Linked DNA regions of Magnetofaba australis IT-1. Each later gene encodes a partner of the first gene's protein in a complex. Links are inferred from orthologs where the notes say so. Each region holds a gene or a part of one and is shown in the gene's direction. Other genes may lie near its edges. The genes, in order: tig and rpsG.

Region 1 (2,882 bases):
GACGTGCAGCGCGACGTGATTCTGATGCTGCTGGAGCAGCATTTGGTGGAGCCGGTGCTGGCGGCGGCCTCGGAGGCGGGGGAGTTCGCCAAACCGGGCACCGGCATCGCGTTTGTGCTGGACGTGGAGAGCGTGGCGGGTCTGCAGAGCCAGATTCCCAAATTCCAGGAGACGCTGCAAAAAGCGGAGTAGGGGCGGGGGCGCGCTGCTTTGCCGGAGGATTTTTTTTCGGCGTGATTTTTTTCTGGCAAAACGGCGCCATTGGCGCTAGTATCCCGAATCCACTTCAGTGGCGGGTCTGAGGAGTCATTAACGCCCCCGGGCGTTGTGTTGGACAAGACCCCATGTGGCGGAGGTAGCTCAGTCGGTAGAGCCCCGGATTGTGGCTCCGGTGGTCGCGGGTTCGAACCCCGTCCTTCGCCCCATTTTTATACAGCCCACGCTCTGAATGACCACTCAGGCCGCGTGTTGCTTGGCATCAGATCCCGGCCCCAGGCCGGGTTCTTTGTATGGGGCGTCGTCGTTTGTCGACGCCTGCGCGAAAGTGGCGGAATTGGTAGACGCACCGGATTTAGGATCCGGCGCCGCAAGGCGTGGGGGTTCGAGTCCCCCCTTTCGCACCAAAACCGTCTCATCACTGCTGTAAGACCCGCCGGGCGGCAACGCTGCGGGCCTTGCCGTCATTCAGTCAACCACACCACGGAAATTCACCCATGCAAGTCACCGTCGAAGAAAAAGGCGCTTTTGATCGCGACGTGATCATCACTGTGCCCGCCGAGCAAGTCAACGCCATGCTGGACGCCGAGCTGAGCAAACTGGCCATGCAGGCCAAACTGCCCGGCTTCCGCCCCGGTCGCGTGCCGCGCAAAGTCATCGAGCAGCGCTTCGGCCACGCGGTGAAGAACGATGTGGCCGAGCGTCTGTTCCAGACCACCTATCCCCAGGCGCTCTCCGAGCAGTCCCTGCGTCCGGTGGGCATGCCCACCCTGAAGGTGGGCGACGTCACCAAAGACGCGGACTTCACCTACACCGCTTCGATCCAGATCTTCCCCACCATTGAGCCCCAGGGCTACACCGGCCTGAAGCTGACCCGCGCCAATGTGGAGATCGGCGGCGAGGACGTGGAGCGGGTGATCCAGAAGATCCAGCAGCACCACGCCGAATACCAGCCTTCCGAAGAGGCTGCGGAAATGGGCGACCAGGTGCGCATGAGCTTCTCCGGCTCGATTGACGGCGAACTGTTCCCCGGCGGTCAGGCCGACGACTACGTCCTCGACCTGGGCTCCAACCGCTTCATCCCTGGCTTTGAAGAGCAGCTGGTGGGCGTTAAAGCGGGCGAAGAGAAGGATGTGACCGTCAGCTTCCCCGCCGACTACCACAGCCAAGAGCTGGCGGGTAAGGAAGCGGTGTTCAAGTGCGGTATTAAAGAGGTCAAGAAGGCCAATATGCCGGCGGTGGACGACGAGCTGGCGAAGAAGGCGGGCATCGCCGACGGCGGTGTGGAGAAGCTGCGCGAAGAGATCGAAAAACGCCTCAAGCAGGACGCCCAGCAGACCATTCAGAACGACCTCAAACAGCAGATCATGCGCCAACTGCTGGAAGCCAACCCCGTGGATCTGCCCAGCCAGTTGGTGGAGCAGGAGATCGATGGTCTGGTGGAGGGCATGAAGGCCCAGTACAAGCAGCAGGGCATCGACCCCGATCAGCTCAACATCCCCGAAGAGGAGATGCGCGCCGAGTTCCAGGACAAGGGCCGCGAGCGCGTCACCCTGGGCCTGCTGATGGGCTCCATCACCCGCAAAGAGGAGCTGAAGGTGGACGACGCCGCCATCGAGGCGCGTCTGGACGCCCTGGTCTCCTCCTATGTGCAGGGCGAGCAGGCCGAGCAGATCAAGAAGATGTTCCGCGAAGATCCCAAGCGCATGGAAGAGATCCAAGGCGGCGCTCTGGAAGAGAAAGTGATCGACTGGCTCATCAAGCAGGCCGAAGTGAGCGACGAATCGCTCTCCTTTGAGGCGCTGATGGAGCGTCAAGAGGGTCAGTCGGCGTAATCCGCGCGCAAATTTTTTGCAAACGACGGGCATGCAAGGCCCGGCAGGGGTTGCCCCTTGCCGGGCCTTTTGCGCATCATGGGAGTCTTGGTTGAGTGCGCCCACACGACAAAATGTGGCGTTGTCATCAATTTTGTCGATTTGTCGACACCTTTTGATGACCTCTCTGTCTCAACACTGGTGGGCGTAAAATCCCCCAAGAGGCGCGGTTTTGCAGGTGTTGGGCCGATTGGGGCGCACGCCGACGCCGCTGGCGGCGTAGAAATTGCACGATGACTATTGCACAATTACTGGGGGAAAAATGCTGGCCGGAGTGGCGGCAGACAATGTGATTCAAGCGCGTGCCACGGCGCCGCGCTGACGCCAAACACCCCGCATGGAGTGGCGGGATGAGGCAACCAAAAGGCCAATGTAACCCAAAGGAGTCTGTATGAGTTTGGTGCCTATGGTGGTGGAATCCACCAACCGCGGTGAGCGGGCTTATGATATCTACTCCCGCCTGCTCAAGGAGCGGGTGGTGTTTCTGGTGGGTCAGGTGGAAGAGCACATGGCCAACCTGGTGGTGGCGCAGCTGCTGTTCCTGGAGTCGGAGAACCCGGACAAGGATATCCACCTCTATATTAATAGCCCCGGCGGCTCGGTGACGGCGGGCATGGCGATTTACGACACCATGCAGTTCATCCGCCCCCAGGTGAGCACCCTGTGCATCGGCCAGGCCGCCAGCATGGGCGCGGTGCTGCTCACCGCCGGCGCCGAAGGCAAGCGTCTGGCCCTGCCCAATGCGCGGGTGATGATCCACCAACCTCTGGGCGGCTTCCAGGGTCAGGCCAG
Region 2 (3,434 bases), on another replicon or contig:
GTCAGATGCTGCAGAAGGTGATGATCATGGATCCGGGCGACACCACCTTCGTGGTGGGCGAGCAGGTTGAGCGGGTCGATTTCGACCGTCAGAACCTCAAGACCGAGAAGCGCGGCGGCCGTCCGGCGACCTGTACGCCGTTGCTGCTGGGCATCACCAAAGCATCGCTCTCTACGCCGTCGTTCATCTCTGCGGCCTCGTTCCAGGAGACCACCCGCGTTCTCACCGAGGCGGCCATCTCCGGCCGCACCGATACGCTCAACGGTCTCAAGGAGAACGTGATTGTGGGCCGTCTGGTGCCCGCAGGCACCGGGCGCGCGCGTGAGGGCTTTGCCGCCTATGACGCGCCCTCTGAAGAAGAAAAAGCGGAGCTCGCTTCCCACTAAGTTACATAGATTTCACCGCCTTTTTCGGGTGGGGTCAGAAAAATTCACCCCACCCGAAAAAAGCCCTTGCAAGAAGACGGCGATTCTACTATATTCGCCGGACTCTAACGGGCTCACCGGCCTCCCAAGCCGGTCCTTAGAACGTCGGAAGGATGTTGTGACGTCAGCCATCCTGCATCGCCTTGTGACTCTGTCGACAAGCGCGAGCTCAGGCAAGTGGCTTTAAAAGTTCGTTACCTCCTGTTTTTTATACTCGTGTGACCTGAACGGAGTTGATTCTCTGTTTGGTCTTCTGTTTGTTGCGTGCGATCGCGATAGTGGTCGTCGCCGTTGTGGACTTCGTGGAGAGAATCGTTATGCCCACAGTCAATCAGTTGGTGCGTCAGGGGCGTCGTTTACAGAAGAAGAAAAACAACGTTCCGGCCATGCAGGCCTGCCCGCAGAAACGTGGCGTCTGCACCCGCGTTTACACCACCACGCCGAAGAAACCCAACTCGGCGTTGCGTAAGGTCGCTCGCGTGCGTTTGACCAACGGTTTTGAAGTCTCCGCCTACATCCCGGGCGAAGGCCACAATCTGCAAGAGCACTCTGTGGTGCTGATTCGCGGCGGTCGTGTGAAGGACTTGCCCGGCGTGCGCTACCACATCCTGCGCGGCGTCCTTGATACCCAAGGCGTGAAAGATCGTAAGCAGGCTCGCTCCAAGTACGGCGCCAAGCGTCCGAAGTAAACTGGTCTCCACGCGCTTGCGTTGGATTGCGAACCTTACTGTATTCGAATCGTTTGATAGGAGTCCGGCATATGTCACGCCGTCGCGATGTTCCCAAACGGGAAGTGCTCCCCGATCCCCGCTACGGGGATAAGCTGGTCACCAAGTTCATGAACTGCCTCATGCTGGATGGCAAGAAGTCCTTGGCTGAGCGTGTGTTCTACGGCGCGCTGGAACTGATCGAAGAGCGCACCAAAGAAGAGCCTCTGGCTGTGTTCAAACAGGCGGTTGACAATGTCCGCCCCAGCGTTGAAGTGCGCTCTCGCCGCGTCGGCGGCGCCACCTACCAGGTGCCGGTCGAAGTGCGCCCTGCGCGTCGTCAGACCCTGGCCATCCGCTGGTTGGTGGGTTATGCCCGCGCTCGTGGAGAAAAGACCATGCGTGAACGCCTGGCCGCCGAGTTGATCGAGGCCTCCAATAATCGCGGCGCTACCGTCAAGAAGCGCGACGATACGCACCGCATGGCCGAAGCCAACAAAGTGTTCGCCCACTACCGCTGGTAAGCGAACGAATCAGGATAGACGGACAGGACAGAGGACAGGGCGATGGCTCGCGAGATTCCGCTTAATAAAGTGCGCAATATCGGTATTATGGCGCACATCGACGCCGGTAAGACGACGGTGACCGAGCGTGTTTTGTACTACACCGGTCGCTCGCACAAAATCGGCGAAGTCCACGATGGCGCAGCCACCATGGACTGGATGGAGCAGGAGCAGGAGCGGGGCATCACCATCACCTCAGCGGCCACCACCTGCTTCTGGCAGGATCACCGCATCAACATCATCGACACCCCGGGCCACGTGGACTTCACTATTGAGGTGGAGCGTTCCCTGCGTGTTCTCGACGGCGCTGTGGCAGTGTTCTGCGGCGTGGCTGGTGTGCAGCCCCAGTCCGAAACCGTGTGGCGCCAGGCCGACCGCTACGGCGTCCCCCGCGTCGCCTTCGTGAACAAAATGGACCGCATGGGCGCCGACTTCCTGCGCGCTGTCCAGACTATGAAAGATCGTCTCGGCGCTCGAGCGATTCCGGCTCAGCTGCCCATCGGTTCTGAAGATGACTTGGTCGGCATCGTGGATCTTGTGGAGAATCACGCGATTCTCTATGACGAAGACTCCATGGGAGCCAAGTTCGAAATCGCTGAGATCCCCGCCGACATGGCCGATGAAGCTGCCGAGTACCGTGAGGCGCTGCTGGAGACCGCTCTGGAGCAGGATGACGAATTGATGGAGAAGTATCTGGAGGGTGAAGAGATCCCTCGGGATGAGTTTAAACGCTGCATCCGCAAAGGCGTCATCGCCAGCGCGTTTGTCCCCGTGTTCTGCGGCTCCGCCTTCAAGAACAAGGGCGTGCAGCCTCTTCTTGACTCCATCGTGGCCTACTTCCCCTCGCCGGAAGACACCCCGTACATTGAAGGCATCGAGCCGGGCGACGACGAGAAGCCCTGCGTACGCAAGCCCAACGATGACGAGCCGTTCTCGGCGTTGGCCTTCAAGATTATGACCGACCCGTTCGTCGGCACCTTGACCTTCTTCCGCGTCTACTCCGGTGTGGCTGAGTCCGGTTCCTATGTGAATAACTCCACCAAGGACCGTAAAGAGCGTCTGGGCCGCATCATGCTGATGCACGCCAACAAGCGCGAAGACATCAGCGAAGTGCGCGCTGGCGACATCGCAGCCGCTGTGGGCTTGAAGAACACCACCACCGGCGACACCCTGTGTGACGGTAAGAACCCTGTCATTCTGGAAAAGATGGACTTCCCGGCTCCGGTTATCGCCATCGCCGTGGAGCCTAAAACCAAAGCTGACCAGGAGCGCATGTCTGTCGCGCTGCAGCGTCTGGCCCAGGAAGACCCCTCCTTTAAGGTGGAAGTCGACCATGAGACCAACCAGACCATCATCAGCGGCATGGGCGAACTCCACTTGGAGATCATCGTCGACCGCATGATGCGTGAATTCAAAGTCGACGCCAACGTTGGTCAGCCTCAGGTGGCGTACCGTGAGACCATCAAGGCCACGGTGGAGTCGGAAGGCAAGTTTGTGCGTCAGACCGGTGGCCGTGGTCAGTATGGTCACGTCTGGGTCAAGCTGGAGCCCAATGAGCCCGGCGCCGGTTTCGAGTTCATCGACGAGATCAAGGGCGGCGTGGTGCCACGGGAGTACATTCCGGCGGTGGGCAAGGGGATCGAAGACTCCCTGTCGGCTGGCGTGATCGCCGGGTACCCGGTGGTTGACGTGAAAGCCACTCTGTTCGATGGCTCCTACCACGATGTGGACTCCAATGA

What was found.
Region 2: the proteins of tig (region 1) and rpsG are in contact, whole or in part, in a crystal structure (PDB 3GTY), measured with the Thermotoga maritima proteins. The link is inferred for Magnetofaba australis IT-1 from one-to-one orthologs. Residues at the interface, in WP_004081061.1 of Thermotoga maritima: Glu122, Val124, Val129, Leu130, Tyr133, Glu188, Gly259, Ile262, Tyr263, Glu266, Ser270, Glu273, Gln274, Glu277, Arg308, Gln311, Ile312, Ser315, Tyr316, Glu325, Arg329, Arg336, Leu363, Phe366, Trp367, Arg373, Leu377, Arg381, Leu384, Glu387; in WP_004081843.1 of Thermotoga maritima: Lys34, Lys52, Lys55, Glu59, Arg62, Gln63, Glu66, Asn67, Lys69, Val71, Arg95, Ala109, Lys110, Lys111, Gly112, Arg113, Pro114, Glu117, Glu121, Ile124, Ala125, Tyr127, Asn128, Asn129, Thr130, Gly131, Lys135, Asp139, Arg142, Met143.

Annotation. Positions count from the first base shown.
Region 1 is NZ_LVJN01000021.1:452,247-455,128, reverse strand. It holds tig (trigger factor), read left to right. Parts: upstream 1-713; coding sequence 714-2,051; downstream 2,052-2,882. Other genes in the region: clpP (ATP-dependent Clp endopeptidase proteolytic subunit ClpP), read left to right, coding at 2,482-2,882; MAIT1_RS20630 (P-II family nitrogen regulator), read left to right, coding at 1-192. UniProt on the Bacillus subtilis protein: Involved in protein export. Acts as a chaperone by maintaining the newly synthesized protein in an open conformation. Functions as a peptidyl-prolyl cis-trans isomerase.
Region 2 is NZ_LVJN01000020.1:1,332,220-1,335,653, forward strand. Bases 1-2,920 are described here. They hold rpsG (30S ribosomal protein S7), read left to right. Parts: upstream 1-1,185; coding sequence 1,186-1,656; downstream 1,657-2,920. Other genes in these bases: rpoC (DNA-directed RNA polymerase subunit beta'), read left to right, coding at 1-386; rpsL (30S ribosomal protein S12), read left to right, coding at 743-1,114; fusA (elongation factor G), read left to right, coding at 1,699-2,920. Also shown: more of fusA, read left to right, coding at 2,921-3,434.